2 regions of the Paenibacillus sp. FSL L8-0340 genome follow, and region 2 is predicted to be linked to the other one. Evidence: riboswitches for the same ligand, from Rfam matches in the RefSeq annotation. Region 2 holds a riboswitch; the other holds the start of a gene.
What was found. A riboswitch is a leader RNA that binds a small molecule or an ion and turns the genes downstream of it on or off. The one in region 2 is predicted to bind glycine.
Positions count from the first base shown of each region.

Region 1: another riboswitch for glycine. It lies ahead of NST07_RS33525 (amino acid permease); the one in region 2 lies ahead of gcvT (glycine cleavage system aminomethyltransferase GcvT).

Region 1 covers NZ_CP151967.1:7,313,213-7,319,896, reverse strand. Annotated here, with positions in the region: gene NST07_RS33540 (helix-turn-helix domain-containing protein) at 1-949, opposite strand, end outside; gene pnuC (nicotinamide riboside transporter PnuC) at 1,219-1,896, shown strand; gene NST07_RS33530 (AAA family ATPase) at 1,893-2,903, shown strand; glycine riboswitch at 3,021-3,101, shown strand; gene NST07_RS33525 (amino acid permease) at 3,265-4,656, shown strand; gene NST07_RS33520 (phytase) at 4,973-6,376, shown strand; gene NST07_RS33515 (YdeI/OmpD-associated family protein) at 6,506-6,684, shown strand, end outside.
Region 2 covers NZ_CP151967.1:6,827,476-6,834,159, forward strand. Annotated here, with positions in the region: gene NST07_RS31340 (flagellar motor protein) at 1-389, shown strand, start outside; gene NST07_RS31345 (flagellar motor protein MotB) at 386-1,216, shown strand; gene NST07_RS31350 (hypothetical protein) at 1,288-1,923, shown strand; gene gcvH (glycine cleavage system protein GcvH) at 2,007-2,399, opposite strand; glycine riboswitch at 2,582-2,678, shown strand; gene gcvT (glycine cleavage system aminomethyltransferase GcvT) at 2,915-4,039, shown strand; gene gcvPA (aminomethyl-transferring glycine dehydrogenase subunit GcvPA) at 4,036-5,388, shown strand; gene gcvPB (aminomethyl-transferring glycine dehydrogenase subunit GcvPB) at 5,385-6,684, shown strand, end outside.

The DNA.
Region 1 (6,684 bases), 490 kb from region 2:
ATTGTTCGATGATTTCTTGAAGCTTCTCAATAGCTTTATCATATTCTCCTTGAATCTCATATATATGTGAAATTGCTATCAATGCATCTATATATTTGGGATTGGGTTGTAGTTCGTATCCTTTGGTGTAATATTCGATGGCTTCGTCGTATTTGCACAATTTCGCCATGCAGTCTCCCCTAAAGGACCACGTTCGCCATTCATCAGGATACAGATCCGTCATCTGCTCCCAAAGAACTAATGCCTGAGAAAGGTTGCCTTCTTCCTTGCAGATCAGTCCTCCATATAATTGATATAAATAACCTGGATGGATTTTGTTCAATCCTTCTAGAGTTTCTTTAGCTTCAGCGCATCTGCCATCTGCAAGTAAGTGGTTCATAAGCCATACATAACCCTGCCAGTAATCTGGATATTTTGGCACGAAATTTTTATAATACTCTATAAGTTTATGGTGATTTGAATAGTTCCAGTCAAAAATGACTCCATTCTCCGCATCCCGTAAAGCATTATGATTACTTTTTTTATGTGGATCTAATAACAGGGCCTCCTTGGCATAATGGGAAGCTAATTCACGGTGCTCCTCTGAACGATGAATGTGTAACTGAGCCAGCAATGTGAGACATGGGGCCTTATTTTCGTCATTAGTTAGCCTTTCTTTGAGAAATTGTTCAGCATAATTAAAATCATCTTTGGAAATAAAATGTTCGGTACTAATCATATTTTCAATACGCTCTAGATGTGTGTCATCAGATAATGCAAATAGCTCATCAATTGTAACCCCTAAAATCACAGATAACTCAGGGAGAATTTGAATATCTGGCATGGTTACGTTGTTTTCCCACTTGGATATGGCTTGGGATGACATATTCAATTTTGTTGCAAGCTCTTCCTGAGTCATTCCTTTTTGTAAACGTAGGGTTTTGATTTTTTTTCCGATCTCAATATTCATTTGAATACCCTCCAATTTTTATCAGTTCGACTAGTCCCTTGAATTATAACTTGTGGTTTAAAATCTCCTCAATGACCGCGTGGTTAAACGAATTAACTTATCAGTTACATTAGCGGCCACAAGGCACGAAGCCTCTCTTTGGATCATTCGATTCATCAAGTGTACATTTTTTGCTTTCAATGATATTAACAATATGTTATTATCAAATTGAAAGTAAGAACGAACTAACCTTATGGTGCACAAATCGGATGAAAGCAGAGGGGATGCAAGTGAATAAATCATGGGGCGGCTGGAACCTGTTTGAATTGACCTGGCTGGTTTTGTTTACCTCAATTGCTGTTGGATTTACGGTGATTTCTAAGGATTCTTTATTCGGATTTACGGTCTTTATCACCGGGGTGCTGTGCGTGGTGCTCGCGGCGAAGGGAAATCTGATGAGTTATGTGTTTGGGATGTACAATACCGTTGGTTATGCATACTTGGCTTACGTCAACGGTTTGTTTGGAGAGGTTATGCTAAATCTGCTTTTCTTTGTTCCTATGAATGTGGTTGGCTTCTACATGTGGAAAAATAACCAGACTAACGGCAAGCTGTCCATGCGTCAGCTGGAGCTCAAGCGTCTGCTCCTTGTGGGGGCGTTCTGCGTATTAGGCAGCCTGTTGCTGGGCCTGGGTCTATCGTTCATACCGGGGCAGAATTCGCCTTATATTGATGCGATTACGACGGTGTTATCCGTTGTCGCCACGCTTTTAATGGTTCGAAGATTCAAGGAACAATGGCTGGTCTATATGGTCCTCAATATGTTCACGGTGCTGCTGTGGGTGATTCGAATGCTGGAGGGGAGCGGTGAAGGCCTGCTGATGATCGTCATGTGGAGTGCGTATCTGGTTAACGCTGTATACGGCTACTACAATTGGAACAAGGGAGCTAGGGAGGTATCAGCATGAAGAGACTTGGCTTGACGCTCGGGAAGTTTGCCCCGCTGCATAAAGGGCATCAGTTTATGTTCGAGACGGCGCTGCAAGAGGTCGATGAACTGATTGTAGTGATCTATGAGACGACGGTGACCCCGATCCCGCTGCATATCCGGGCCAACTGGATTCGCAAGCTCTACCCGGCGGTACGGGTGATTGAAGCCTGGGACGGTCCCGATGGGTATTCTAACAACCGGGAGCATGAGATAAGGGAAGAGCAATATATTCTGGGGTTACTGAAAGGCGAGCAAGTGACACATTTCTACTCCAGCGAGTTTTACGGAGAGCATATGAGCATCGCTTTGGGCGCAGTAGACCGGAGGGTGGATCAAGCCCGCGGGCAGGTACCGATTTCAGCTACTATGGTCCGTTCGGATCCTTACAAGTACCGGGAATATGTGAGCGATAGCGTATATCGGGATTTAATAACAAAAGTGGTTTTTGTGGGAGCGATGTCTACCGGCAAATCCACGATCACCGAAGCGTTGGCCCGGCGGTATCGTACAACCTATGCGAGCGAATACGGGCGCGATTATTGGACGGAGCATCAGGTGGACCGCCGAATTGGCTTGGAGGCGTTCGATGAAATTGCTGTCGGCCATATGGAGCGGGAAGAGCGGGCTTTACTGCAAGCGGATAAATATCTTTTTGTCGATACCAATGCGATCACCACTTATATGTTTGCCCTGGATTACCACGGCCGGGCCCCTGAACGCTTAACCCGGATCGCCCTGGAAAATGCACAGCGGTATGACCTTTTTTTCCTGTGTGACGACGATATTCCTTACGAGGATACATGGGATCGCAGCGGGAATCAGAAGCGGCATATTTTCCATAAGCAAATTATTGCGGATTTGAAGGCGCGGCGGATTCCGTACATCACGCTTCGGGGAAGCCTGGAGGAACGAATGGGCAAGGTAGACGAAGTACTGGCAACGTTCAAGCCCTATCATAATTATTTTGGCGAAGCACGGTGGTAATTAATGTTATTGACAAAACTTTTGACTATGATTAGTATTGAAAAATATTTAAAAGAAGTTATGATCCTATAATCAAATAATTTCTAAGCTATGAATGCTATGGATCACACTATAGCAGGAGCAGCTTCTGGAGAGACCGTGGGGATTCCCCGGCGCCGAAGGGTTCACAATCTCAGGCAAAAGGACAGAAGAGTACTGGATATTTCATTTGTTATTCTGATAATCGTCAGAATAATGAGTGTATTTTATTTAATATTCTTATGACCGTGAGATTGGAGCGCATCCAGTCTCTTTTTTATTGTCATTTTTACTTGTTCATTATTTCACAAAGAATTATTAAATTTAGAGGGGGGAGTTTCACATGGCACCACAAGAACTAAAGAGAGATTTAGAGAATCGGCATGTTCAGCTCATTGCAATTGGGGGGACCATCGGGACCGGATTGTTTTTAGGATCAGGTAAAGCTATACAACTCGCAGGACCATCCATCATCTTTGCTTATTTAATCGTCGGTATTGCCGTGTTTTTTGTTATGAGGGCGTTGGGAGAACTTCTGTTGTCAAAAGCGGGTTATCAATCTTTTACAGACATCGCCGAAGATTATCTTGGACCGCGCGCAGCATTTGTAACCGGATGGACCTATTGGTTTTGTTGGATCATGACGGCTATGGCGGATATTATAGCTGTTGGCGTATATGTACAATATTGGTTTGATATCCCGCAATGGATTCCTGCCGTCATTTGTTTGATCATTTTATTAGGGCTCAATTTATTAACTGTAAAAAGTTTTGGCGAATTAGAGTTTTGGTTTGCATTAATCAAGGTAGTGACTATTCTCGCGTTGATTGTTATCGGGGCAATCCTGCTCGTGATTGGATTCAAAACAGCTAACGGAACGGTTACTGTCAGTAATATTTGGGCGCATGGGGGAGTATTCCCGAACGGGATTTCAGGGTTCTTACTTTCCTTTCAAATGGTTGTGTTTGCCTTTGTAGGTGTGGAATTGGTGGGGGTATCGGCAGCAGAAACATCTAATCCAGAAAAAACCATCCCATCAGCGATTAATAAAATCCCTTTGAGAATTCTATTTTTCTACGTGGGTGCCATTATTGCCTTATTATCCATCAACGCATGGACAGAACTAAATCCGGCAGAAAGTCCTTTTGTTAAAACGTTTAGTTTAGTCGGGATACCGATTGCTGCTGGAATTATTAACTTTGTCGTATTAACTTCAGCCGCGTCTGCCTGTAACAGCGGAATGTTCTCAACAAGCCGGATTCTATATAATTTGAGCAGGAATGACCAGGCTCCAGCCAATTTTGCAAAGCTGAATAAAAATCATGTCCCAAGCAATGCGCTCTTCATCTCCACGCTTGTGTTATCCATGGGAGCTCTTTTGAGTAAGCTGATTCCGGAGACTGCTTTTGGAATCGTGACAACCATCAGTGCCATTTGTTTCATTTGGGTTTGGGGTATCGTCCTGATCTGCCATGTGCGGTATAAGAAAACAAAGCCCGAATTGCAGGCGAAGTCAAAATTCAAAGCCCCGTTCACCCCATTTATTAATTATGTAGTCTTAGCGTTGTTTGCAATCATACTCATTATTATGCTGTTTGCTGAAGAAACACGTCCGGCCTTATTATTGACGCCGTTATGGTTTATTTTATTATTTGTTTTGTATTCGGCGAATCGGAGAAAGCGGGAAAGAAGCAGCAAAATAATCAGTACAGAATCACATCCCATGGATGCCTGACCGAGGTCGCTCTTTTATATAGATCCAATTTATATGCTCCGGCCGGGTGAGTCGTCCCGAACAATAAATCTTCAGAAGTAGTATCCTGGGTAATTGCAACAGTGTCCCTCGCAATCGAGTTTAACTCATTTCCCAGATTATCATAAATGTCGTATCCTATATCATATGAGCAAATTCCCTGCTGAGAAATAATCAAATACTATCTTGAATTTACATTGTAAATTTTACAAAGGCCTAGTTGTCCGTTAATACGTCTTTTACACTCATCTTCTATAGTTAAGCAATTACTAACAATAGAGGGGAACATTGAACATCAATGAAAACATGGGAAACTGTACTATCTACGCTACTCCTTGCAGGCGCTCTACTTCCTGCCGCAACAACTAATGCAGCATCCGCCTCAGACCTAAAAGGATATGAACCTCTGCGCAAGCATATGGATGGGATCGGAGCAACTATCACTTGGGATAGCGACGATAAGTCGGCACTGGTCAAGCTGAAGAACGGATTCGCAGGCACGTTCACGGCAGGCGATAAGGAATATCGTCTAGCGGGTAAAGCAGGCGAGCTTCCAGCGGAGGTCAAATTAGTCGATGGCACGATGTACATTCCTTCCAAGCTGCTTCAAGCAATTCTGGCGGAAAATGCAAAGTTCATCAATTCCGCGGATATCATCACCCCGTATCCGGTAACCGCCCAGGTGGAGACGGCAGCCGTTGAAGATGGCGAGGATGCAGCCGATGACCCGGCCATTTGGCTCGATTCTGCGAACCCGGCGAATTCCAAAATCATTGCAACGAACAAAGGCGGAGGCATTCTCGTCTATGATTTGAACGGCAAAGAGCTTCAGAATTATAAAGTAGGAAAAATGAATAATATTGATATACGTTATAATTTTCTGCTTGGCGATAAAAAAGTAGATATTGTTGGCGCGACGAACCGTTCTACGAACACGATCGATATTTTTGCCATGGATGGGGCAACCGGGAAGTTGACTGACATCGCAGCAGAGCCCATTAAAGCGAAGATGGAAGAGGTATACGGCTTCAGCCTTTACCATAGCCTGAAATCGGATAAGTATTACGCTCTGGTTCTGGGTAAAGCAGGCGAATTTGAGCAATATGAGCTGACTGAGAACGGGAAGGGCAAAGTTTCAGGTAAGCTCGTTCGCGAGTTTAAGCTGGCTACGCAATCAGAAGGAATGGTAGCCGATGATGAGTATGGCATGATGTATATAGCGGAAGAGGATTACGCGATATACAAATATAATGCAGAGCCTGACAGCGGCACAAAACCTCTATCCACTGTCGATATTGCGGACGGACGCCGATTGCAGGATGATATTGAAGGGTTGACTCTCTATTACGGTGCCGACGGCAACGGTTATTTAATCGCCTCCAGCCAAGGCAGTGACAGCTACGCGATATATGACCGTGAAGGCAATAACGCTTACCTCACTAGCTTTAATATCGCCGATGGCGCATTGACCGATGGCACCTCAGTGACTGATGGTATTGATGTACTCGGGTTCGGACTGGGCGAACAGTTCCCTTATGGCATTTTCATCGCACAGGATGATTCCAACATTAACAATGGCAAAGAGCTTAACCAAAACTTTAAAGTGGTAGCCTGGGATCAAATTGCTAAAGGTGCAAAGACCCCGCTATTAATGGACAATAAAGTTGATCCTCATAAACTCGTGGACCGCAGCGCGAAGTGATAGTTGTTAACAGCTAACGTTCAAGTTTTAAAGCAAAGAACATTTTCTCACAAGTAGCCTCCAATCCCACGTTTTAGGGATATTGGGGGCTGTTTTATGATAAAGACAACATTTAACGGGGGTCCGTACATGGCTAAAACAATTGTAGAAAAGCTAAATATGCACAAATTCAAAAAGATTGCTGTATTGTACAGACCAGAGAATGACGACGACAGTTTAGCGGGATTAGCAGAGCATGACACTGAATTAACAGCCAGCAGTTATGATCTGATTTTTGCTTATGTGCTCAATATGGAGTCGCTACAGAA
Region 2 (6,684 bases):
ATGCCAAAGAGTTAAAGTACAACGGCTACGCCAAAATTTTTGAGGCGGCCGGAGGCTACGCACCCACGATGGGGATTATCGGGACGGTCATGGGACTGATCCATGTCCTCAGCAATCTGACCGATCCTTCCAATCTGGGAGCATCCATCGCAGTCGCTTTTACAGCGACGCTTTACGGTGTAGCCAGCGCCAATCTAATATTTTTACCCATTGCCTCCAAGATCAAATCCCGCAGCCAAACCGAGCTGGCTGGCATGGAGATGCTGCTGGTCGGCATTCTGGCCCTGCAGAACGGGGATCATCCGCAGCTGGTGCGCAAGAAGCTTAGCTCCTTCACTGCGGACTCTGCCGGAAGCCGTGAGCATGAGTATGCAAGAGGGCTGCTATGAGGCAGAGAAACCGGCGTAAGCAGCACGCCGAAGGCCGGGAGAGCAATGACCGCTGGATGATCACTTATGCCGATCTCATTACACTTTTACTTATATTTTTCGTCATTATGTTCGCCATGAGCAGTCTGGACGTGCAGAAATACAAGATTGTCACCGGTTCCCTTTCGGAAACGTTCAGGAGCGGCAACCCCGTGCTTGAAGGTGGCGATGGCATTCTGGAGAGCCAACAAGAAACGGAAAACAGCGGCTCAGCAAACAGTCAGGATAATGGGACAGGAAGCGAAGCTGCAGGCACAGCCGATGCCGGAGAGGCGGCTCAGCCGCCTTCGTCACGTGAACTGGCTTTCAAGGAACAGGAAGCAAAGCTGGCCTCATTGATGGGCGTCATCACCAAATATGTTGAAGACAACAACCTCGGGGATCAGATCTTTGTTGCAGATAAACCACAGGGCATTGCCATTACGCTTAGCGACCGTTTCCTGTTCGATGCCGGCAAAGCCGAGCTGAAAGCACCTGCATTCCCTGCGCTCCGCCAGCTCTCGGGCCTGTTCCGCGGCATCGGTGCATCCATCAGCATTGAGGGGCATACCGACAATACCCCGGTGTCGGTTGGCTCACGCTATAACGACAACTGGGAGCTGTCAGGCGCACGGGCGCTCTCCATCCTGCGTTTCTTCCTCGACAATGAAGGACTGGATCCGGATACCTTCCAGTATGCAGGCTATGCCGATACCCGGCCCGCTGCCGACAATACTACGCTGCTTGGAAAACAGAAAAACCGCCGTGTCGAGCTAATCGTGCTGCGGCAGCTTCAAGACGAAGAATAATTCCGCCTTTCAGCCCGGAGAGCAGCAGATGATGAAAGGTTACATTTGCTTCTAAAGGAGTCTGAGCAGGTATGGAAACTCTAAACGCAGCATCACCTGATCCCGCCCGATTTTTAAAAAATCTGCGTCTACTAGTCTCGCTATTGGTTACCGCGTTTCTCCAGGGAATCATTACGTTCTTCGTTGGGGGCATGGCTTATTTCCTTTTACTCTCGTCGTACTCCCTTTTCTGGGGCGAACAAGCCAATGTATATCCGCTAAGCAAGCTGATTCAAATCGCCGTTCGTTTTTTGCTTGCGGGCGGCGCTTTTGCCTTGCCCTGGCTGGGAGTCTGGTGGATGCTCTACGGTCTGGCCGGCAACGGACGCATCCGCTGCTTTTTTCTGCACCTGTTTTTCGCTTATGTGCCGCTTGTGGTTATCTTTTTGCAGCTTGATCCCGTGTATTACCCGGACACAATGATCCCCAGCTCAGCCGGTGAGATGACCTTTTTTGTCTGCATGGCCATGGCAGCTGTCCTGCTGTACCCCTTTTACTCTATCGGCGTTTACTACTTTGTGCTCAGACCGGCTGCACCCCCTCGCAAAGTCTACAGATTTATCCTTCTATGCTGTTTATTCGTCATGATTGGCCTTGCACTGCTGCCCCTCTTGTGGCGGATGGCTCCACATTTTTATCCGGGACTTGCAGATTTCCCAAGCCGCTGAAAGCGCAAAAAAGACAGACTCCTCACATTAGTGCAGCTAATGCGCGAAATCCGTCTTTAATAAATTTTCCACAAAACCAATTGCTATTCCCCAACCCGTTCACGGTAAGCGGCTGCGTCCAGCAGTCCCGATACGGCGCCAGCATACTCGCCTTCGATCTCCAGTTCAAAAATCCAGCCCCCGCTGTACGGCTGATCGTTAATCAGCTCCGGGCTGTTCTCCAGTGCATCGTTAATCTTGGTAACCGTTCCCGATACCGGTGAGTATAATTCGGAAACCGTCTTCACGGATTCAATGCTGCCCACGCTGTCCCCGGCAGAAATAGCCGATCCAACTTCAGGAAATTCCACAAATACGATATCGCCTAGTAAATGCTGGGCATGGTCCGTAATCCCAACACGTATTAACCGTCCTTCGCCCTGCTGCGCCCATTCATGCTCTTCGCTGTACAGCAGGTTATCTAGCACTTCACTCATTTCAAGCCGCCTCATTTCCGAATTGGAGTTGTGAATTTAGTTATAGACTAAGTTATCGTCCTGCTCAATGTCAATATAACTGACAGGAAATAAAAATTTGTCATCTTTTTGACGTTTTTTTGTTGACAGTGCACCTCCATACCCGCTTTAATGGAGACAGCAGAAAATTATACGGTTTGCGAATGATGGCATAGGGAGAGACCGTCTCTTGAAGACGGCGCCGAAGGAGTAAGCCCTCTACGGGGTGAATCTCTCAGGCAAAAGGACCTTTGCCGGACGCATCTCTGGAGAGCATCAGGCCCTGCAATTGCAGCGTACTGGTCACCAACGGGGAAACCTGCCGGGTTCACAGCAGGGTAACTCTCAGGTACAAAGGACAGAGCGGAAGTCTATATGCGCGTGCGCATATTTGGCTTCCGCCTGTCCTTTTTTTAATGGGCAGAAACGGACTCCGTCCCTGCCGGCAAAGGAAATCCCGTTAGGCTTGCATGTAATCAGACCAAGGGAGTGAGCACATGAACGCTTTGAAAAGAACGCCTTTTTATGACCTATATTCTGCTTATGCGGAGTCCAGATGCATTGACTTCGGCGGCTGGGAGCTGCCGGTGCAGTTTACCGGAATCGTCAAGGAGCATGAGGCCGTCCGCGGACAAGCCGGACTGTTCGATGTGTCACATATGGGTGAATTCATGGTTAGCGGCAGCGGCTCGGAAGCCTTCCTGCAAAAAATGACGACCAACGATGTCAGCAAGCTGGCAGACGGTGGAGCGCAGTACACGCTGCTTCTATATCCAAACGGCGGTGTTGTCGATGATTTGCTCGTATACCGCCTCGGTGAAGAGCGTTACATGCTTGTCGTGAACGCCTCCAACATCGACAAGGACTTTCAGTGGCTGCAGCATCATCTCACCGCAGAATTCAGCGGCGTCAGCCTGAGCAATATCTCGGATGAGACTCTTCTGCTCGCCCTGCAGGGCCCGCTGGCTGAGGCCATCCTCTCCAAAGTTACAACGGCTCCCATTGCTGAGCTGAAGCCTTTCCACTTCATCGAGAACGCCGAGGTGTGCGGTGTGAACGTTCTGCTCTCCCGCACCGGATATACCGGCGAGGACGGATTCGAGCTCTACGCGCCGCCGGATACGGCGGCTGCGCTGTGGAACGGCCTGCTGGAAGCGGGGGCTCCGCACGGCCTGACACCGGCCGGTCTTGGCGCACGCGACACGCTGCGCTTTGAAGCCAAGCTGCCGCTGTACGGCCAGGAGCTGTCGGCGGATATTACGCCGCTGGAAGCAGGCGTGCAGTTCTTCGTGAAGCTGGATAAAGAAGATTTCATCGGCCGTGATGCGCTGCTGAAGCAGAAGGCTGACGGTCTGCCCCGCCGCCTCGTCGGTCTGGAAATGATCGACCGCGGCATTCCGCGTTCCCACTACCCTGTATACGGGAATGGAGTAAAGATCGGTGAAGTGACTACCGGAACACAGTCTCCAACACTCAAACGCAATCTCGGACTTGCGCTGCTGGATGCAGCTTACAGTGAAATAGGTACAGAGGTAAACATAGAGATCCGCGGCAAGCAGCTCAAGGCTGTCGTGGTCAAAGCGCCATTCTACAAAAAGAGCCAGGGAGTGAAGCCGCAATGAAGCACCGTTATCTGCCAATGACTGAACAAGACCGCCACGAAATGATGGAAGCAGTCGGAATTCAGTCCATGGAGGAGCTGTTCTCCGATATCCCCGAGGCCGTCCGTTATCAGGGAACTATGCCGATGTCGGAGGCACTGGATGAATACGCCTTGCTGCGCCATATGAAAGAGCTGGCCGACAAAAATGCCAATTTCGATACCCACGCCAGCTTCCTCGGCGCCGGCCTCTATGACCATCATATCCCGGTCGTTATCAATCATGTCATCTCCCGTTCGGAATTCTACACTGCTTATACTCCTTACCAGCCGGAAATCAGCCAAGGCGAGCTGCAGGCGATCTTTGAATTCCAGTCCTACATTTGTGAGCTGACCGGCATGAAGGTGGCCAACGCCAGCATGTACGATGGCGCTACGGCTTTCTCAGAAGCGGCAGTACTTGCAGCTGGTGCCACCAAACGCAAAAAGCTGATTGTCTCCCGAACTGTTCATCCGGAGGCCCGCCAGGTGTTGCGCACTTCGGCAGGTGCCTGGGGCCTCGATGTCGTAGAGATTGACTATAAAGACGGTGTAACCGACCAAGCGAAGCTTGCCGCAGCCATCAACGGCGACACGGCGGCTGTCCTGGTGCAGTCACCGAACTTCTTCGGCGCGATAGAAGATCTCGGTGCCATCGAGCCGCTGATTCACGGCGTCAAAGGTCTGTTCATTGTCAGCGCCAACCCGCTGGCGCTCGGCGTGCTGGAAACGCCGGGCAAGCTCGGCGCCGACATCGTCGTCGGTGACGCGCAGCCGCTGGGCATTCCGGCTTCGCTGGGCGGACCAACCTGCGGATTCTTCGCCGTAGCGGAGCATCTGATGCGCCGCATGCCGGGCCGGATTGTCGGCCAGACCGTTGACCGGAACGGCAAACGCGGCTTCGTGCTGACGCTGCAAGCCCGCGAGCAGCATATCCGCCGTGAAAAAGCCACTTCGAACATTTGCTCTAACCAGGCGCTGCTGGCGCTGTGCGCTTCCGTCTATTTGTCCGTGATGGGCAAAGAAGGCATGCGCGAGGTTGGCGGGCTGAACATCCGCAAGAGCCACTATGCCGCCGGCAAACTTGGTGAAATAAACGGTGCTGCAGCTGCGTTCTCAGCTCCTTACTTTAACGAATTCGTCCTGAAGCTTCCGAAAGGAAGTGAAGTCAGCGAGATTAATTCCAAGCTCATTAAAGCAGGTTATCTCGGCGGTTACGATCTGGGCCGTGATTATCCGGAGCTTGCCGGACATATGCTGGTTGCCGTCACGGAGAAAAGAAGCAAAACCGAAATTGACCAATTCGCCAGCGCACTGGAGGGCTGTTTATGAAACCGGAACAAAGTCTGATCTTTGAGCTTAGCCGTCCCGGCCGCTCGGCCTACTCCCTGCCGCAGTGTGATGTTCCGCAGGACGAGAACCTTGATGCACTGATCCCTGCAGGACTTCTGCGCAGCGAGCCGGCCGTGCTGCCGGAAGTATCCGAAGTGGATGTCATCCGCCACTACACCGCGCTGTCCCGCCGCAACTTCGGCGTTGACAATGGATTCTATCCGCTCGGCTCCTGCACGATGAAATACAATCCGAAGATCAACGAAGATGTTGCCCGCTTCCCGGGACTGGCAAAGATTCATCCTTACCAGCCGGAAGAAAGCATTCAGGGTGCTCTGGAACTGATGTACACCCTGCAAAATGATCTTTCCGCTTTGACCGGCATGGATGCCGTCTCCCTGCAGCCTGCTGCAGGCGCACATGGTGAATGGACTGGCCTGATGATGATCCGCGCCTACCATGAGAGCCGCGGCGAAACCCGCACGAAGGTGATTGTGCCGGACTCCTCGCATGGCACCAACCCGGCCAGCGCCGCAGCAGCCGGACTTGATACGGTGACGATTCCTTCCAATACTAAAGGAATGGTTGATCTTGAAGCGCTGAAGGCAGCTGTCGGCAGCGATACCGCCGCGCTGATGCTGACCAACCCCAGCACACTCGGCCTGTTCGAAACGCAGATTGTGGAGATTGCCGCAATTGTGCATGAAGCGGGCGGACTGCTCTATTACGATGGAGCCAACTCCAATGCCATTATGGGCATTACCCGTCCCGGAGACATGGGCTTCGATGTGGTGCATTTGAATTTGCACAAGACGATGAGCACCCCGCACGGGGGCGGCGGCCCGGGAGCCGGACCTGTCGGCGTGAAGGCAAAGCTGATTCCTTTTCTTCCGCAGCCTACAGTGGTCAAGAATGAAGATGACAGCTTCTCGCTGAACTATGGCGGCCCGGAATCCATCGGGCGGGTCAAAGCCTTTTACGGCAACTTTGGAATTCTCGTCCGTGCCTATGCCTATATCCGCACCTACGGGCCGGACGGCCTGCGCGGGGTTTCCGAGAACGCCGTGCTGAATGCCAACTATATGATGCACCGGCTGGCACCGTATTTTGAAATTCCGTATCCGGGTGTCTGCAAGCACGAGTTCGTGATGTCCGGCAAGAATCTTAAGCAATACGGCGTGCGCACGCTGGACGTAGCCAAACGCCTGCTCGACTTCGGCTACCACCCGCCAACCGTCTACTTCCCGCTGACTGTGGAAGAGTGTATGATGATTGAGCCGACCGAAACCGAAAGCA